2 regions of the Amycolatopsis sp. lyj-346 genome follow, and region 2 is predicted to be linked to the other one. Evidence: riboswitches for the same ligand, from Rfam matches in the RefSeq annotation. Region 2 holds a riboswitch; the other holds the start of a gene.
The links. Region 2 has a riboswitch for thiamine pyrophosphate ahead of thiC (phosphomethylpyrimidine synthase ThiC). Riboswitches for the same ligand answer to the same signal wherever they lie in the genome.
Positions count from the first base shown of each region.

Region 1: it holds a riboswitch for thiamine pyrophosphate, as region 2 does, so the genes downstream of both, ACLJQE_RS23580 (thiamine ABC transporter substrate binding subunit) here and thiC (phosphomethylpyrimidine synthase ThiC) in region 2, are expected to answer to the same signal.

Region 1 covers NZ_JAJPWT010000007.1:380,554-389,772, reverse strand. The annotation lists gene ACLJQE_RS23605 (LolA family protein) at 1-963, shown strand, start outside; gene ACLJQE_RS23600 (ABC transporter ATP-binding protein) at 960-1,937, shown strand; gene ACLJQE_RS23595 (ABC transporter permease) at 1,934-2,815, shown strand; gene ACLJQE_RS23590 (ABC transporter ATP-binding protein) at 2,948-3,955, opposite strand; gene ACLJQE_RS23585 (ABC transporter permease) at 3,955-5,511, opposite strand; gene ACLJQE_RS23580 (thiamine ABC transporter substrate binding subunit) at 5,598-6,647, opposite strand; TPP riboswitch at 6,668-6,774, opposite strand; gene ACLJQE_RS23575 (4a-hydroxytetrahydrobiopterin dehydratase) at 6,807-7,091, shown strand; gene ychF (redox-regulated ATPase YchF) at 7,572-8,654, opposite strand; gene ACLJQE_RS23565 (DNA-3-methyladenine glycosylase 2 family protein) at 8,757-9,219, shown strand, end outside.
Region 2 covers NZ_JAJPWT010000001.1:218,395-227,613, reverse strand. The annotation lists gene ACLJQE_RS01135 (ion transporter) at 1-271, opposite strand, end outside; gene thiD (bifunctional hydroxymethylpyrimidine kinase/phosphomethylpyrimidine kinase) at 330-1,157, opposite strand; gene ACLJQE_RS01125 (phosphatidylinositol-specific phospholipase C domain-containing protein) at 1,270-2,280, shown strand; gene thiD (bifunctional hydroxymethylpyrimidine kinase/phosphomethylpyrimidine kinase) at 2,259-3,071, opposite strand; gene thiC (phosphomethylpyrimidine synthase ThiC) at 3,068-4,705, opposite strand; TPP riboswitch at 4,699-4,820, opposite strand; gene ACLJQE_RS01110 (glycoside hydrolase family 15 protein) at 5,154-7,319, shown strand; gene ACLJQE_RS01105 (peptide deformylase) at 7,426-8,004, opposite strand; gene ACLJQE_RS01100 (DUF3263 domain-containing protein) at 8,160-8,468, shown strand; gene ACLJQE_RS01095 (LytR C-terminal domain-containing protein) at 8,465-9,100, shown strand; gene ACLJQE_RS01090 (AAA family ATPase) at 9,144-9,219, opposite strand, start outside.

The DNA.
Region 1 (9,219 bases), on a different contig from region 2:
CAGTCGGTGGTCAAGGCGAAGCCGGGTGCGTTCGACGGCACGCTGAAGGTGAGCAACGACCTGGGCCTGCCCGCGATCGGGAACGCGGTACCGGGCGCGTCGGCGCTGAACATGGACTCCGCGCACATCTTCACCGACGGCGCCGGCAAGAGCCGCCTGGCCGTCACGCAGGGCGCGAGCCAGGAGACCGTGGTCCACGACGGCACCACCGTCTGGGACTACAGCTCCAAGACGAACACCGCGACGAAGGTCACCATCCCGGCCGACGTGGCCCAGCAGAAGGGCGCGGGCAGCGAGAAGACGGCCGACCCGCTGGCGGCTTCGACGGAACTGCTCGCAAAGGTCCGCGAGAGCAGCACGGTGTCGGTCGACGGCACCGCGACCGTCGCCGGCCGCCCGGCCTACGAGCTGGTCCTGACGCCGAAGCCGACCGAGCGGACACTGCTGCGCGAGATCCGCGTCGCGGTCGACTCGCAGACGCGGCTGCCGCTGCGGGTCGCGGTGCTGAGCAACGGGACGGCGACGCCGGCGCTCGAGGTGGCGTTCACCGAGATCGAGTTCACCCAGCAGCCGGCCGACCTCTTCACCTTCACCCCGCCGAAGGGCGCCAAGGTGCAGGAGAAGACGCCGTCCATCGGCCAGGAACACAACGACCTGGCCGAGCAGGCCAAGCAGGACGTCAAGGTCGTCGGCGACGGCTGGGACACCGTCGTCACCGGCAAGGTCCCGGCGGACGCGCTGAACGCGGCGCCGAAGCAGCAGTCCGGGCGTGAAGGCCGTGAGGGCCGCAACGCCGACCCGAAGGCGCTGCTCGAGCGGTTCGCCGAGAAGGTCGACGGCGCCTGGGGCAGCGGCTACCTCGTCACCACGAAGGTCGGCAGCGCGGTGCTGACCGACGACGGCCGGTTCGCCGCCGGCGCGGTGCCGGAGCAGGTCCTGTACGAAGCGCTGGGACAGAAGTGACCAGCACCACCTCGGTCCAGTCCGGGGCGGAGGTTTCTTCGGAGACCTCCGCCCCGGCGGTCCCGCTGGCCGCGCGGACCCGGGGACTGCGCAAGGTCTACGGCAGCACCGTCGCGGTGGACCACGTCGACCTCGACATCCCGCAGGGCGCGGTCGTCGGGATGCTCGGGCCGAACGGCTCGGGCAAGACGACCACCATCCGGATGCTGCTCGGCCTGGTCCGGCCGACCGAGGGCGAGGTCGAGCTGCTCGGCCGTCCGATGCCCGACGCCGCCGCGCACGCGCTGCCGGACGTCGGCGCGCTGGTCGAGGGGCCGGGCTTCCACCCGTTCCTGTCCGGGCGCGACAACCTGCTGCGGTTCGCCGCGGCGGAACCGCGGCTTTCGTCGGCCGGGATCCCGTTCGCGGTGGACTCGGCGCTGGAGCGCGTCGGGCTGACGGGAGCGGCGCGACGGCGGTACAAGGGGTATTCGCTCGGCATGAAGCAGCGGCTCGGGCTCGCTTCGGCGTTGCTGGTGCCGCGGAAGATGGTCGTGCTCGACGAGCCGACCAACGGCCTCGACCCTGCTGGTACCAGGGAGATCCGCAGGATCGTCGCCGAGCTGCACGCCGAGGGCGTCACCGTGCTGGTGTCGTCGCACCTGCTGGCCGAGGTCGAAGCGACCTGCACGCACGTGGCCGTGCTGCAGTCCGGGAACGTCGTCGCGCAGGGCGAGCTGGCGGAGCTGCTGGAGTCCGGGAACGCGGCCCTGCTGGTCCGCACGCCGGACGCGGACCTGGCGGTGGAAGTGCTGCGGGAGCACCGGATCGGCGCGCGGCTCACGCCCGACGGCATCCGGGCCGACCTCACCGCGGCGGAGGCGCCGCGGGTGCTGCAGGTCCTGGTGGGCGCGGGGGTCGCGGTCCACGAGGCGACACGGGCCCGCACCGGGCTGGAAGACTTGTTCGCGCGGCTCACCGAGGGGGCGGAATGACCACGGCGGTTCTCGAAGCACCGGCGGCCCGCACGGGCCACGACACGGTGCCGTTGCCGCGGTTGCTGGCCGCGGAGCTGCGCTGGATCTTCCGCCGGCCGCGGACGCTGGCCGTGCTCGGGCTCCTGGCGCTGATCCCGGTGGTGATCGGCATCGGCCTGACCCTGGTGGACGAAAACCCGTCGAGCGGCGGCGGCCCGGACGACGGCGGCGAAGCACTGCTGTCGTCGGCGGTCAACAACGCGTTCGTCCTGCCGATCGCGGCGATCGTGCTGTCCTTGGCCCTGTTGCTGCCCTTGGCCTCGGCGATGGCGGGCGCGGACGCGATCGCGGGCGAGACGTCCCACGGCACGCTGCGCGGCTGGCTGATCGCCCCGGTCGGCCGGGGTCGCCTGCTGACGGTCAAGGCGTTCGGCGTCGCGACGGTGTCGGTGGTTTCGGTGCTGGCGATGTGCGTGACGGGCGTGGTGACGGGCCTGATCATCAACGGCACGGATTCCCTGTTCACACTCTCGGGCACGACGTTGTCCCTGGGCGGCGCCATGGCGCGGCTCCTGCTGGTGGCGGCCTGGGTGGTGCTGCAGCTGTGGGCGATCGGCGCGGTGGCGCTGGCGATCTCCAGCTGGACGGAGCACCCGATGCTGGTGGTGGCCTCGGTCCTGGCGGCGGACATCGTGTTCACCATCCTCGGCTTCTTGACGTCGCTGGACTGGCTGCACCCGTTCCTGCTGACGCAGAACTGGTCGATGGCCCCGGCCGAGGTCCTGCAGGACCCGATGGGCACCCAGATGCTGACCGAGGGCGCCCTGCGAGCGGCGTGCTACATCGTGATCGGGCTTTCACTGGCGTACGCAAGGCTTTCCACCCGCGACGGCTGAGGTTTGTCAAGTCAGCCATCCACAGGTGCCGGGTTGTCCACAGATCTGCGAGTGGTCGTTGTTCCCCGGGCCGGGTCGGTAGACTTGGCCTGGGGACGTCCCCCGGGAAGGGTGGGGGCTGCTTTCTGGCGGCTAGCCCACCAGGGCCACACCGTCCGGGTCGAGGACGAGGTGCACCGCGTCCCCCGCACGCAGGTCCGACGCCGCCGGGGCGACCGCGTCCACAGTGGACTCTGCCAGCTTCACCACCAGCCGCACGTGCTCGCGCCGGTGGACCGCCGCCACCACTTCGCCGTCCACTCCGGACTCTGCCACGCGCAGCGCGTGCGGCCGCAACCCCAGCCGGACCGGGCCGTCGGCGGCGTCCGGCAACGCGATTTCACCCAGCGACGTGTGGACGTGCCCGGCCGCGGCCACGCCGTCGACGAACGTCGTCACGCCGAGGAACCGGGCCACGTCGTCGTCCGCCGGGTTGCGCCAGACCCGCCGGACCGCGCCCTCCTGGCGGACCTCGCCCGCGTCGAGCACCGCCACCCGGTCGGCGAGGGTGAACGCCTCCTCTTGATCGTGCGTCACCAGCAGCGCGGTGATCTTGCTGCGCCGCAACAGGTCCGCCAGGTCGATCGCCAGCTGCTCGCGCAAGCCCGCGTCCAAACCGGACAGTGGCTCGTCGAGCAGCAGCAACCGCGGCTTCGGTGCCAGCGCCCTGGCCAGCGCCACCCGCTGCGCCTGCCCGCCGGACAGCTCCGTCACCCGCCGCCGCTCGAAGCCGGAGAGCCCCACCAGCTCCAGCAGCTCGGCGACCCGCGGCGCCCAGGCCGACCGCGGCACCCCGTGCATCCGCAGGCCGAACGCGATGTTCGCGGCGACGTCGCGGTGGGCGAACAGCTGGCCGTCCTGGAACACCAGGCCGAAGCCGCGCCGGTGGACCGGGACCGTGCCGAGGTCCTCGCCGTCCCAGCTCACCGAGCCGCGGGCCGACGGCTCGAGCCCGGTGATCGCGCGCAGCAGCGTCGACTTGCCCGAGCCCGACGGGCCCAGCAGCGCCAGCACCTCGCCGTCGGCGATGTCCAGCCGGGCGTCGCGCACCGCCGCGAACGTTCCGTAGTGGACAGTCAGGTCCCGCACCGACAACGCCATCAGAACTCTCCCACCCCGCCGCGCCCGAGCCGGTCGATCAGCGCGACCGCCAGCACCGTCACGAGCATCAGCAACGCGCACGCCGCGTACGCCATCTGGTTGTTCAGCTCCCCCGGGCGCCCCATCAGCGTCGCGACCGCGACCGGCAGCGTCGGCGCGGTCGGCCGGGCGAGGAAGCTCGTCGCGCCGAATTCGCCGAGTGCCACGACGAAGCCGAAGCCGGCCGCCGCGACCAGCGGCCGCAGCGTCAGCGGCAGGTCGATCTCCCGCCACACCCGCAGCGGGCTCGCCCCGAGCGTCGAGGCGGCCTGCCGCAGCCGGACGTCGACCGAGCGCAGCACCGGCAGCACCATCCGCACGACCAGCGGGATGATCACCAGCGCCTGGGCCAGCGGCACCAGGTACGGCGACGTCCGGAGGTCGCCGGGCAGCGCGTCGAGCGTCACCAGGTAGCCGAACCCGACGGTCACCGCGGACACCCCGAGCGGCAGCATCAGGACGGCGTCCATCGTCTCGCCCAGCCCGCGCGCGGCCTTGGCGGGTGACCGCCGCAGCGCCACCAGCACCACGGACGCGAGCACGCCGACGACCATCGCGAGCAGCGTCGCGTCGATGGCCACCTTGAGCGAGTTCAGCGCGGCGTCCCAGCCGGACACCTGGAGCGCGCCCTTCTCACCGGTGCTCGTCAGCGCCCGGTACCCGGCGAGGCTCCAGCCGTCCTCAGTGGACACCGATTCGGCGAGGAGCGCGGCGATCGGCGTCACCAGCAAGGCCAGCACGCCCGCCGCGGCGCCGACGACCCACCATTCGCCGCCGCGGGGGCGCCGCGCTTGGCCGGCCCCGATCCGGGCCCCTTCCTTGCGCCGCCGCGCCAGCCCGCCGAGCACCAGCGCCGCGACCACGGCCGTGAACTGAATCAGCGAAAGCGCCGCGGCGCCCGAGAGGTCGAGGAGGTCGACCGTCCGCAGGTAGATCTCGGTTTCCAGGGTCCGGTAGCGGGCGCCGCCGAGGATCAGCACCACGCCGAAGCTGGTGGCGCAGAACAGGAACACCACGGCCGCCGCGGACGCGATCGCCGGCGCCAGTGCGGGCAGCGTCACCGACCGGAAGGCCCGCCACGGCGACGCGCCGAGCGCCCGGGCCGCGTCGGTGGTCCGCGAGTCCAGCCGCGCCCACAGCCCGGCGACGGTCCGCGCGACGACGGCGACGTTGAAGAAGGCGTTGGCCAGCACGATCGGCAGCACGCCGCCGTCCGGCCACAGCGCCCGGAACGCCAGCCCGACGACCACGGTCGGGAGCACGAACGGCACCAGCACCAGCGTCCGCGCCAGGCCGACGCCGGGCAGCCGCACCCGGGCCAGCAGGAACGCCACCGGCAGCCCGGCCAGCACCGCGACCACCGTCGACGCGGCCGCGCTCGCGACCGTGAACCCGGCCAGCTGCCAGGTCCGCGGGTCGCCGAGCACGACGTCGAGGCCGCCCGCGGCGAACCCGCGGCCGACGATCGCCAGCACCGGCCAGGCGAAGAACACCACCAGGAACCCGATCGGGGCCAGCCCGAGCAGTGCCAGGCCGAGGCCGCGAGCGGTCCGCGGCGAGGCTGTTCGGGGATTCCGGGTGGCCGAGCCGCCGACCACGGAGGTCACTGCACGAGCGCGCGCCATTCGCCGATCCACTTCTCGCGTCCGGCCTGCACCTGGTCCGCGGGCAGGGCCTGCGGCCTCTGCGGCAGCGGCGCGACCTGTGCCCAGCCCGCGGGCAGGTCGACGCCCTGGCGCGCCGGGTAGACGTACATGTTGGCCGCGACCGTCGCCTGGAACTGCTGGGACAGCAGGAAGTCGACGACCTTGCGCGCGTTCTCGACCTGCTTGCCGTTCGCCAGCACGCCGGCGTACTCGACCTGCCGGTAGCAGGTGTCGAGCAGCGCCTTGGTGCGCGGCTTGCCGTCGTCGCCGATCTCGGCGGCCGGCGACGACGCGTACGAGACGACGATCGGCCGCGGTCCCTTGCCGGACGAGCCGGAGAACTGCTTGGTGTAGGCCTCTTCCCAGCCGCTGACCACCTTGAGGCCGTTGGCCTTCAGCTTCGCCCAGTAGTCCTTCCAGCCGGCCTCGCCGTACTTGGCGATGGTGCCGAGGAGGAACGCCAGCCCGGGGGACGCCGTCGCCGGGTCCTCGGCGACCAGCAGGTCCTTGTACTTCGGGTCGGCGAGGTCGTCGTAGGTCGACGGCGCCGGGATCCCCTTGGTGGTGAAGTAGCCGGTGTCGACGTTGACGCACACGTCGCCGACGTCGACCGCGGACAGCCGGTGCTCGGGGTCGACGGCGTAGCGCTGCGGCCCGCGGTCGGCCTCGGGGCTGGTGTAGGGCTCGAAGACGCCTTCGCTGAGCGCGCGCGAGGCGAAGGTGGAGTCGACGCCGAAGGCGACGTCGCCGATCGGGTTGGCCTTCGTCAGCACAAGCTTGTTGGTCAGCGATCCGGCGTCACCCTGCTTGAGCACGGAGACCTTGATGCCCGACTGCTTCTGGAAGGCGTCGAGCACTTCCTGCGGCGCGAGGAAGGAATCGTGCGTCACGAGGGTGACGGTGGGCGTCTGCTGCGTACCACCGTCACCGTCCGACAGCGAGCACGCCGCGGCGACGGCGCTGACGGCGGCAATGGCGGTCGCGGCGCGAACAGCCCTGCGTTTCATCTACCCTCCTGCACTTCGCCGGACGCGGAGGGAAGCCCTCCCGTCGCCGGCATGATCCGGTCAGGTGCGAACGGTCGCGGGTGACCCGCCTCTCAGCCCGGCTCACCGGACTCCCGTGGCAAGCGTGCAGCGTAGTCCAGGACGGACGACCATGGAGACATGACGGAAATCTTGAGCGACTCCGAGGCCGACGGACGGTTGGGCACGGGCTGGACGCGGTCCGGCGCGGTGATCTCGCGCGAGGTGGAGCTGGCGAGCTTCCCCCAGGCGATCGAGGTGGTGAACCGGGTGGCGGACCTCGCCGAGGCCGCCGACCACCACCCGGACATCGACATCCGCTGGCGCACGCTGACGTTCCGGCTCTCGACGCATTCGGCGGGCGGTCTGACGGCGAAGGACTTCGACCTGGCCGCGCAGATCGATTCGGTGCTGGCCGGGCTGTGATCTCGGTAACGCTGAGTGCACCTTGACCGCGGTTTGGCGTCTCTCGGTTACCGCAACCTTCGGGAGGGAGACGAGATGACCCAGGCAATCGTGGTCGGTACGGCAGCGTTCGCGACGATGGTGGCGGCGGCCGGTGGGGTGCTCTGGTTCACCGCCCGCAACCGCCGTCACCTCGACGGCTGAGAGTTCGATCACAGCTGTTAACGCAAGACATGATCGGCGCGCTGTTCGGAGCGGAAGCATCGGTTTTCGGCCCTAGGAAACGCCATGAACAGCACCGCCGCCCTCACCCCCGCCCAGCGCGCCTGGATCAACGCCCTCGCCCCCGCGGTGGTGCTGATCGCGATCGCACTGCTGGGCCTGCTCGGCTGATCGAGCCTGCCGGATCACCGGGTCCGGCAGGCCACCGGGTGATCTGCCCCGGCGGCGGGAACTCGGCCGGGGTCTCGTCCGCCGTCGTTGATGGTCGCGAACAGCGAGTCAGACGTTGAAGCGGAACTCGACCACGTCGCCGTCGGTCATGACGTAGTCCTTGCCCTCCATGCGAACCTTGCCCGCCGCCCTCGCGGCCGCCATCGAGCCCGCCTCCATCAGGTCGGCGTAGGAGACGATCTCCGCCTTGATGAAGCCGCGCTCGAAGTCCGTGTGGATGACGCCCGCCGCCTGGGGGGCCGTTGCGCCCTGGGGGATCGTCCAGGCGCGGGACTCCTTCGGGCCCGCCGTCAGGTACGTCTGCAGGCCGAGGGTGTGGAAGCCCGCGCGGGCCAGGGAGTACAGGCCCGGCTCCGGCTGGCCGACCGACTCGAGCAGCTCGCGCACGGACTCCTCGTCGTCCAGCTCCAGCAGCTCCGCCTCGACCTTCGCGTCGAGGAACACCGCGTCCGCGGGCGCGACCAGCTTGGTCAGCTCCTCGCGGCGGGCTTCGTCGGTCAGCACCGACTCGTCGGCGTTGAAGACGTACAGGAACGGCTTCGTCGTCAGCAGGCTCAGTTCGCGCAGGGCGTCGAAGTCGACTTCCTTCTGCGCCTGGAAGAGCGTGCGCCCGGCGTCGAGGATTTCCTTCGCCTTCTGGGCGTTGTCCAGCGCGGGCTTGTTCTCCTTCTTCGTCCGCGCTTCCTTCTCCAGCCGCGGCAGCGCCTTGTCGAGGGTCTGCAGGTCGGCGAGGATCAGCTCGGTGTTGATCGTCTCGATGTCGCTCGACGGGTCGATCCGGCCGTCGACGTGCACCACGTCGGGGTCGTCGAACACGCGGATGACCTGGCAGATCGCGTTGGCCTCACGGATGTTCGCCAGGAACTTATTGCCCAGCCCGGCACCCTCGGACGCGCCCTTCACGATGCCCGCGATGTCCACAAAGGACACGACGGCCGGGACGGTCTTCTCCGACTTGAACAGCTCGGCCAGCTTGTCCAGCCGGGGGTCCGGCAGCGGCACGACACCGACGTTCGGCTCGATCGTCGCGAACGGGTAGTTCGCGGCGAGCACGTCGTTGCGGGTCAGCGCGTTGAACAGGGTGGACTTGCCGACGTTGGGCAGGCCGACGATACCGAGGGTGAGGCTCACGACCCCGCAGTCTACGGGTCCGCCCCGGTCGCGCCCCACGCACCCAACGCCGTGGCGGATTTCCGCCAGCGACGGCGCTGACCTGCTGGCATGCTCGGATCCATGGCCACGATCACCGAATCGCCCGCGCTCTGGCGCGATGCCGAACGCTGCTACCGCGTGGTCACCGCCCGCGACTCGCGCTTCGACGGCCAGTTCATCATGGCGGTGCGCACCACCGGGATCTACTGCCGCCCGTCGTGCCCGGCGTCGACGCCGAAGGAGCAGAACGTCCGCTTCTTCCCGACGTCGGCGGCCGCGCAGGCCAACGGCTTCCGCGCCTGCCGCCGCTGCCTGCCCGACGCGGTGCCCGGCTCACCGGACTGGAACGTCCGCGCCGACCTGGCCGCGCGGGCGATGCGCCTGATCTCCGACGGGACCGTCGAGCGCGAAGGCGTCCCCGGCCTCGCCCGGCGGCTCGGCTACTCGGAACGCCAGCTCGGCCGGGTGCTCACCGCCGAACTGGGGGCCGGCCCGCTCGCGCTGGCCCGTGCCCACCGCGCGCACTCGGCGCGGCTGCTCATCG
Region 2 (9,219 bases):
TCACCGCGATGCCGACCACCAGCAGGTCGAAGATGTTCCAGTTGTCGCGGAAGAAGCCGCCGCGGTAGGCGTAGAACTTGGCCAGCAGCTCGGCGACGAAGATACCCAGCGCGAGGTGGTCGAGGACGTGCAGCAGGCCGCCGTAGCCGTCCATGAGCGACGTCGACGTCTCCATGCCGAGGGTGACCGCGTTGAAGACGATCACGGCGATGATGAAGTTCTGGAAGCGGCGACCCTCGAGAACCTTCGCCACCCGCTCGCGTCCGGCCAAGGCCGCCCCCGCTTCGGTCAGTGATCAGTAACCGCAGGGATCGTAACCGGGTGGTCGCTCAGCGCTCTTCGGGAGCCAGCCGCCAGAAGGCCGAGACCGGGCCCACCTTGGCGCCCATCGGGTACGCGTGCTCGACCGCGTGCGACACGAACCACTTGCCGTAGCGGGCGGCCTCGACCACCGGCATCCCCTTGGCCAAGCCCGCCGTCAGCGCCGACGCCATCGTGTCGCCCGCGCCGTGCGTGTGCGGGGTCGGGTACCGCTCGCCCGGCAGCTCCACGAACGTCGAGCCGTCGAACAGCAGGTCCACGCACTCCGGGTCGGCCTGCAGGTGGCCGCTCTTGACCAGGACGTACCGCGGGCCCATCCGGTGCAGCACCACCGCCGCGGTGTGCATGCCCTCGCGGTCGGTCACGGTCATCCCGGTCAGCAGCCGGACCTCGTCGAGGTTCGGGGTCAGCACGGTCGCGCGTGGGAGGAGTTCGTCGCGCAGCGCCACGAGCCCGGCTTCGTCGAACAGCGGGTGGCCGTGCATCGACGCCGCCACCGGGTCGACCACGAAGGGAATCTTCTCGTCGCGCCCGATCTCCGCGCGGTCGCACGCGGCGGCGACGGCGTGGATGATCTCGGCCGACGCCAGCATGCCGGTCTTGGCCGCGCCGACGCCCATGTCCGCCGCCACGGCCTCGATCTGCCCGGCCACGATGTGCGGCGGCAGGTCGGCGCGGTCGTGCACGCCCAGGGTGTTCTGGACGGTGACGGCGGTGACCGCGACCAGGCCGTGCACGCCGCAGGTCAGGAACGTGCGCAGGTCGGCTTGGAGGCCGGCGGCACCGCCGGAGTCCGACCCGGCGATGGTCAACGCCGAAGGGGGGCTCGTCGTCATGGGGCTACCCGACTTCTGGTCTAGGCCAATCGGCCGCTTTTCCTTCATCAACAGTCCACCACGGTGGCACATTGTGTGGGCTACTCACCAGTTCACGGGCGAAGGAGCCTGGATGAAGCTCTTCTCGGTGGTACTCCTCACGGCCGCTCTCACGCTCTCCGGGGCGACCGTCGCCAGTGCGGACAGTCCCAAGGTTTCCCACGTCACCACCGTCGGCGTGCACAACACCTACGACCCGGCGGCCTACGACTACCTGGCCCGCGCGCTCGACGCCGGCACGTCGCTGATCGAGCTCGACGTCTGGCCGGACTTCTTCACCCGCGAGTGGAAGGTCAGCCACTCGAACCCGTTCGGGAACAACAACAACTGCGTCGCGGCGACTTCGGCGTCGCAGCTGTACTCCGGCGGGAAGAACAAGAACCTGGAGCACTGCCTCGACGACATCCGGATCTGGCTGGCGGCCCACCCCGGGCACTCGCCGATCACGCTCAAGCTCGAGATGAAGACGGGCTTCTCGGACAACACCGGCATGGGCCCGGACGAGCTGGACGCCACGTTGCGGGCGCACCTCGGCAGCGTCGCCTTCCGCCCGGCCGAGCTGCTCGGCGGCTACGCGACGCTGGACGACGCGGCCAAGGCGGACAACTGGCCGTCCGTGGACGCGCTGCGGGGCCGGGTGATCACCGAGATCATCCCGGGCACGGTCGAGGAGGGGAACCCGACCGACACGCTGAAGACCGACGTCGAGTACGCGCGTTACCTCGTCGGCCTGAAGAAGGCGGGCAAGCTCGGCGACGCGAACATCTTCCCGACCGTGCACGGCGCGGCCGGCGGCGACCCGCGGGACAAGTACACCGCAGACCTCAAGCCGTGGTTCGTCGTGTTCGACGGCGACGCGAACGCGTGGGTGACCCAGACCGGGCCGTGGTGGTACGACGCCAACCACTACTACGTCGTGATGACCGACGCGCACAACGTCGCCCCGGCCATCGACGGCCACAACCCGACGGTCGACCAGGCCAACCAGCGCGTCGCCGACCTGGCGAGGCAGCACGCGTCGGTGGTCACGGCGGACTGGACCGGGCTCACGACGGTGCTGCCTCAGGTGCTGGCGCGCGGCTGAGCCAGCACCCAGAACGGCGAGACCGGGCCCACGCCCGCACCCAGCGGGTAGGCCTCGGCCACGCAGCGCTCGATGAACTTCTTCCCCGCGGCGACGGCGTCCGGCACCGAAGCGCCCTTCGCGAGCGACGCCGTGATCGCCGACGCCAAGGTGTCGCCGCCGCCGTGGGTGTTCTCCGTCTCGTACCGGGGGCCGGTCAGCTCGATGTACTCCCGGCCGTCCGACAGCAGGTCGACGCATTCGGTCGTGCCCTGCAGGTGGCCGCCCTTGACCAGGACCCACCGCGAGCCGAACTCCAGCAGGGCCTCGGCGGCAGCGCGCTGCGAAGCGGAGCCGACGACCGAAATGCCGGTCAGCAACCGGACTTCGTCCAGGTTCGGCGTGATCAGCGTCGCGCGCGGGAACAGCTCCGTGCGGATCGCCTCCAGGGCGTCCTCGCGCAGCAGCGCGTGCCCCGTCATCGAGGCCGCCACGGGGTCGACCACGAACGGGAATTCCCCGATTTCGTCCAGGGTCTTCGCCACCGAACGGATGATCTCGGCGGAAGCCAGCATGCCCGTCTTCGCCGCGTCGACGCCCATGTCCGACGCCACCGCCTTGATCTGCGCGGTGACCACGTCGGCCGGGATCTCGGTGAAACCCTGCACGCCCAGCGAATTCTGCACGGTGACCGCCGTCAGCGCGACGAGCCCGTGCACCCCGTTGGCGAAGAACGTGCGCAGGTCGGCCTGGATGCCCGCACCACCGCCGGAGTCCGAGCCGGCGATGGTGAGGGCGGTCCGTGGGGTCATTGCCCCACCACGGGCAGGTAAACCTTGTTGCCGGAGCCGGAGAACTCGGCCGACTTCTCCGCCATGCCGGCCTCGATGGCCTCCACAGTGGACAGACCGTGCTCCTCGGCGTACTTGCGGACGTCCTGCGTGATCCGCATCGAGCAGAACTTCGGGCCGCACATCGAGCAGAAGTGCGCGGTCTTGGCCGGCTCGGCGGGCAGGGTTTCGTCGTGGAACGAGCGCGCGGTGTCCGGGTCGAGCGACAGGTTGAACTGGTCGTTCCAGCGGAACTCGAACCGCGCCTTCGACAGCTCGTCGTCCCACTCCTGCGCGTACTTGTGCCCCTTGGCCAGGTCCGCGGCGTGCGCGGCGATCTTGTACGTGATGACGCCGGTCTTCACGTCGTCGCGGTTCGGCAGGCCGAGGTGCTCCTTCGGCGTGACGTAACACAGCATCGCCGTGCCGTACCAGCCGATCTGGGCCGCGCCGATGGCCGACGTGATGTGGTCGTACGCCGGCGCGATGTCCGTCGCCAGTGGACCGAGCGTGTAGAATGGCGCCTCGCCGCAGAGCCTTTCCTCGAGCTCCACGTTCTCCTTGATCTTGTGCATCGGCACGTGGCCGGGACCTTCGATCATCACCTGGACGTCGTGCGAGCGCGCGATGTGCGTCAGCTCGCCGAGGGTTTCCAGCTCGGCGAACTGGGCGCGGTCGTTGGCGTCGGCGATCGAGCCGGGGCGCAGGCCGTCGCCGAGGGAGAACGTGACGTCGTACTGCCGGAGGATCTCGCAGAGTTCCTCGAAGTGCGTGTACAGGAACGATTCCTTGTGGTGCGCCAGGCACCACGCGGCCATGATCGAGCCGCCGCGGCTGACGATCCCGGTGACGCGCCGCGCGGTCAGCGGGATGTAGCGCAGCAGCACGCCGGCGTGCACGGTGACGTAGTCGACGCCCTGCTCGCACTGCTCGATGATCGTGTCGCGGTAGACCTCCCACGACAGCTTTTCCGGTTCGCCGTCGACCTTTTCCAGTGCCTGGTAGATCGGCACGGTGCCGACCGGCACCGGCGAATTCCGGACGATCCACTCCCGTGTCTCGTGGATCCGCTTGCCGGTGGAGAGGTCCATGATCGTGTCGGCACCCCAGCGGGTGGCCCACACCATCTTGTCGACCTCTTCCTCGACCGACGACCAGACGGCCGAGTTGCCCATGTTGGCGTTGATCTTCACGAGGAAGTTCTTGCCGATGATCATCGGCTCGGTCTCGGGGTGCTTGCGGTTGGCCGGGATCACCGCGCGGCCGCGGGCGACCTCGTCGCGCACGAACTCGGGTTCGACGCGCTCACGGGCCGCGACGTACTCCATTTCCCGCGTGATGACGCCCTGTTTGGCCCAGCCGAGCTGGGTGTTGTGCTCCCGCCCGTCGGCCCAGCCCGCCCGCAGCCGGTGAAGTCCACTGTGGACGTCGATTTCGGCTTCAGGATCCGTGTACGGGCCCGAAGTGTCGTAAACGTCGAAGTGCTCACCGTTGGACAAATCGATCCGCCGGACCGGGACGCGGAGCCCCGATTCGGTCTGGTGGTAGGCCTTGTGCGAACCGGTGATCGGTCCGGTGGTCACCTTCACGGCAGCATTGTTCTCAAGCGTCGTCAACGACTTTCACTCCCTACGCCGGCATTACCCGGTCAGGTTCATGCGGTCGGCGACGCCTGCTCGGTGCAAGTCGCCCTCTCAGCCCGCCATGGCGCGAGCTCCCGCGTTGGTGTTGTGTCCCCGACCATGCCACGCCGCAGCGCGATACTCAAGTCAGGTCACCTCACCCGACCAGTTCGGCGGGTGTGACGTGGACGTCGGCCACGGCACCGTTGCGCAGCACGGTGATCGGCGAAGCGGCGAGGCCCCGGAAGGCGATCCCGGTCTCGATGCCGGCGAAGGCGTCGCGCCTCGACCCGCGCGGGCCTGCCGGTGATCCGGCTAGTGTTCACCGGGACCAGTGACGGTGGGTGGTTCACCGGATTGGGGCATGCGGCCGGTGGAAATCGGCGGCAGACTGCCAGGCGCTTCTGTAACGGTGCAGAAGCGACTTTTCTGTGGGGTTGATATGCGCAAACTCATGTTCGGCGCCCTCGCCGGGCTGCTGGTCACCGGGTTGATCCCGGCGACCGCGGCGGCGCAGGGGCAGGCTCCCGGTGCGCCCGGGGCCCATCCCAGCTGGCTACCCGCGAACAAGACCGGCTTCGGCACCGCCCACGACCGGTCGAGCAACGTCTGGTTCACCCTCCAGGGTGGGCAGATGTCCGAGGTCTACTACCCGGACCTGTCGACACCCAGTGTCCGTTCGCTGAACTTCGTCGTCACGGACGGCCGCAGCTTCGCCGTCACCGACTACGCGGCGAAGTCGCAGCAGGTGCGGCGGACCGACGACGACAGTCTGAGCTACGAGCAGACCATCACCGACGACCAGCACCGCTGGCGCCTCCGCAAGACCTACGTCACCGACCCCGCCGCCACGACCGTGCTGGTGGACGTCGACTTCCAGTCGCTCACCGGGCGGCCCTACCAGCTCTACGCGGTCGCCGACCCGGATCTCACCAACGACGGCTCGGACGACTCGGCCGCGCGTCAGGGCGACGCCGTCACCGCGCAGGACGCCGCGAACGCCGCCGCGCTCACCGCGAAGCCCGCGTTCACGAAGACCAGCGTCGGCTACGCGGGCGCGTCCGACGGGAACACGCAGCTCGCCAAGACCTTCAAGCTGAACCCCTACGACACCGCGGCCAAGGGCAACGTCGTGCTGACCGGCCAGACGAACGCCGACGGCGTCCGGAACCGGCACGTCACCCTGGCCCTCGGCATGGGCGCGAAGGCCGCCGACGCGCTGAAGAGCGCGCAAGCGTCGCAGCGACGCGGTGTCCGCGACATCACGCGCGCCTACGACCGCGGCTGGCAGCAGTACCTGCGCGGGATCAGCAAGCCGCCGTCGTCGCTGAAGACCGGCGCCGAGCGCGACCTCTACAAGGCGTCGATGCTCACCCTCGCCGCCAGCGAGGACAAGCACCACCCCGGCGCCTTCATCGCGTCGCCGAGCATGCCGTGGCGGTTCGGCAACAACGACCCGGAGTGGTCGCCGTCCGGCACCTACCACCTCGTCTGGCCGCGTGACCTCTACCAGATCGCGACCGGCCTCATCGCCGGCGGCGACACCGCCGCCGCCAACCGCGCCGCGACGTACATGTTCGGCACGCAGCAGCAGGCCGACGGGCACATGCCGCAGAACAGCCGGGTCGACGGCGTGCCGTACTGGACGTCGATCCAGCTCGACGAGACCGCGTTCCCGATCGTGCTGGCCCAGCAGCTCGGCCGCAACGACCTGTGGCCCGGCGTCCGCAAGGCCGCCGACTTCATCCTCGGGTACCGGGGGCCGAACGGGCAGCCGTCGCCGTACACCCAGCAGGAGCGCTGGGAGGAGCAGGACGGCTGGTCACCGTCGACCATCGCCTCGGTGATCGCCGGGCTGGTCTGCGCCGCCGACATCGCTTCGCACAACGGCGCGTCGGCCGACGCGGCCCGGTACCTCGCCGCGGCCGACAAGATGAAGGCCGACCTGCCGAAGCAGACGATCACCACGAACGGGCCGCTGTCGAAGGACCCGTACTTCATCCGGCTGACCAAGGACGCCGACGCCAACGCCGGGACGACGTACAACCTCGGCAACTCGAGCGTCACGATGGACCAGCGCGCGGTCACCGACGCGGGCTTCCTCGACCTCGTCCGGCTCGGCATCTACCGCGCCGACGACCCGGTGATCCGCAACAGCGTGCGCGTGACGGACTCCGACATCGCCTTCACCACGCCGACCGGGCAGTTCTGGCACCGGTACACGAAGGACGGCTACGGCGAACAGGCCGACGGCTCGCCGTGGGACTACACGTTCCCGGCCGAGAGCCGCACGACGTTCGGCCGGCTGTGGCCGCTGCTCGCCGGCGAACGCGGCGAGTACGAACTGGCCCTCGGCGACCGTTCGTCGGCCGCGCGGCGGCTGCGTGACCTCGGCCGGGTGAGCAGCTCGGCGGAGACCATGCCGGAGCAGGTGTGGGACGAGAACCCGCCGTCCGGGCAGACCGGCTTCCCGGCCGGCACGCCCACGACGTCGGCGACCCCGCTGGCCTGGACCCACGCCCAGTACGTCCGGCTCGCCTGGGACGTCAAGGCGGGCTCGGTGCTGGAGATGCCGCGGGTGGTCCGCTGCCACTTCCTCGGCTGCTGAGTCTCCAGCGCCCCAATGTGGCCTTCGGTGCGTTGAACGCACCGAAGGCCACCTTGGGTGCGTTCAACGCAACCAAGGCCACATTGGGGCGCTGGGGGCGGGTGAGTCAGATGACGGCGCCGTCGTCCTCGGGGGTCCGCGGCGGGAGCCACGAGTTGCCCGGTACGCCCCACTTGTTGTGCTTCAGCATCTTCTTCGCCGCGCGCGCGTGCCGCCCGACCAGGCGGTCGAGGTAGATGTACCCGTCCAGGTGGTCGGTCTCGTGCTGCAGGCACCGCGCGAAGTAGCCGGTGCCCTCGACCTCGATCGGGTTGCCGTCGAGGTCGGAGCCGGTCACCTTCGCCCACTTGGCCCGGCCCGTCGGGTACGACTCGCCGGGCGCCGAGAGGCAGCCCTCCCAGTCGTCGTCCGGGTCCGGCATGGTCTCCGGGATCTCCGACGTCTCGAGCTTCGGGTTGACCACGACGCCCTTGTGCCGGACGCCCTCGTCGTCCGGGCAGTCGTAGACGAACACCCGCAGATCGAGGCCGATCTGGTTGGCCGCGAGGCCGACGCCCTCGGCGGCGTACATCGTCTCGAACATGTCGTCCACGAGCGTGCGCAGCTTCTCGTCGAACTCGGTGATCTCCCGAGTCGGCTGGTGCAGCACGGGCTCGCCGGCGATAACGATGGGGTGGATGGTCACGGCGAGCCAGTTTAGTCGGACCCCTCTGGTACACCTGCATCAGACCGTGACGCGCCGACGTCGATGCCCACGTCGGTGGTGACTTCCGTGGTTGAATGGCGCCCGCGGAAGAGCTAGGTCTGATTCGCCATGACGCCCGATTGAGAGGGACCCGGATGGACGCCGCGGAGTCGATGGCTGAGCCGCAGCCGTCGCCGCCGAAGCCCGTGCCCGGCCTGACCGAACGCGAGGTCGAGATCCTCGCCTTCGAGCGCCAGTGGTGGCGACACGCCGGGGCGAAGGAGAACGCCATCCGCGAACGCTTCGATTTGTCCGCAACGCGCTACTACCAGCTGCTCAACAAGCTGCTGGAGAAGCCGGAGGCGATCGAAGCCGACCCGATGCTGGTGAAGCGGCTGCGCAAGACCCGCGCCGCCCGCCAGCGCAAGCGAGGCGCCCGGCGACTGGGGATCGAGCTGAAATGAGTGTGTTTTCCGGAATGTCCCGGCCGATGAAGGCCGCGGGTGTCGCGTTGATCGGCGTGGCCATCATCGCCGCCGTCATCGGCGGGATCACCGCGCTGGGCGGAGGCGACGGGTCCAACGAAGCCGGGCCGAGCGGGACGTCGACGCAGCCGGGCACGTCCGGCGGGACGTCGGCGCCGCCGTCGACCTCTTCTTCTCCGGCGCCGCCGTCGACCTCGGCGAGCCCTTCGTCGCCCGTCCCGCCGTCGCCGGGTTCGCCGACGGCCGGGCAGCCGACGTCGTCCGCCCCCGGTGGGCCCGGCCGGCCGGGTGGCGACCAGCAGGCGTCCAGCAAGTGGGTGACCGTCCGGGTGTTCAACAACTCGACGGTCAAGGGCCTGGCGGACCGCGCGGCGGAGGACTTCCGCGCCGGCGGCTGGAACGTCAACGAGGTCAGCAACTACTCACAGGGCATCATCCCGACGACGACGGCGTTCTACCGTCCGGGTACCGACGAGGAAGCCGCGGCCAAGCAGCTCGCGCAGGAGTTCGGCATCAAGGCCGAGCCGCGCTTCGAAGGCATCCAGAGCGCGAGCCCCGGGGTGATCGTCATCGTGACGAAGGAGTACCAGGCGGGCCAGAAGGGCAGCTGAGTCTTCCGGAAAAACGGCCGTCACCCGCAGGTGACGGCCGTTTTCATTCGCCGGCCTGGTTCTTCGCGTACGCCTCGAGGGTGGCCAGCTGGGCCGGGTCGAGGCTCGGCCGGACCGCC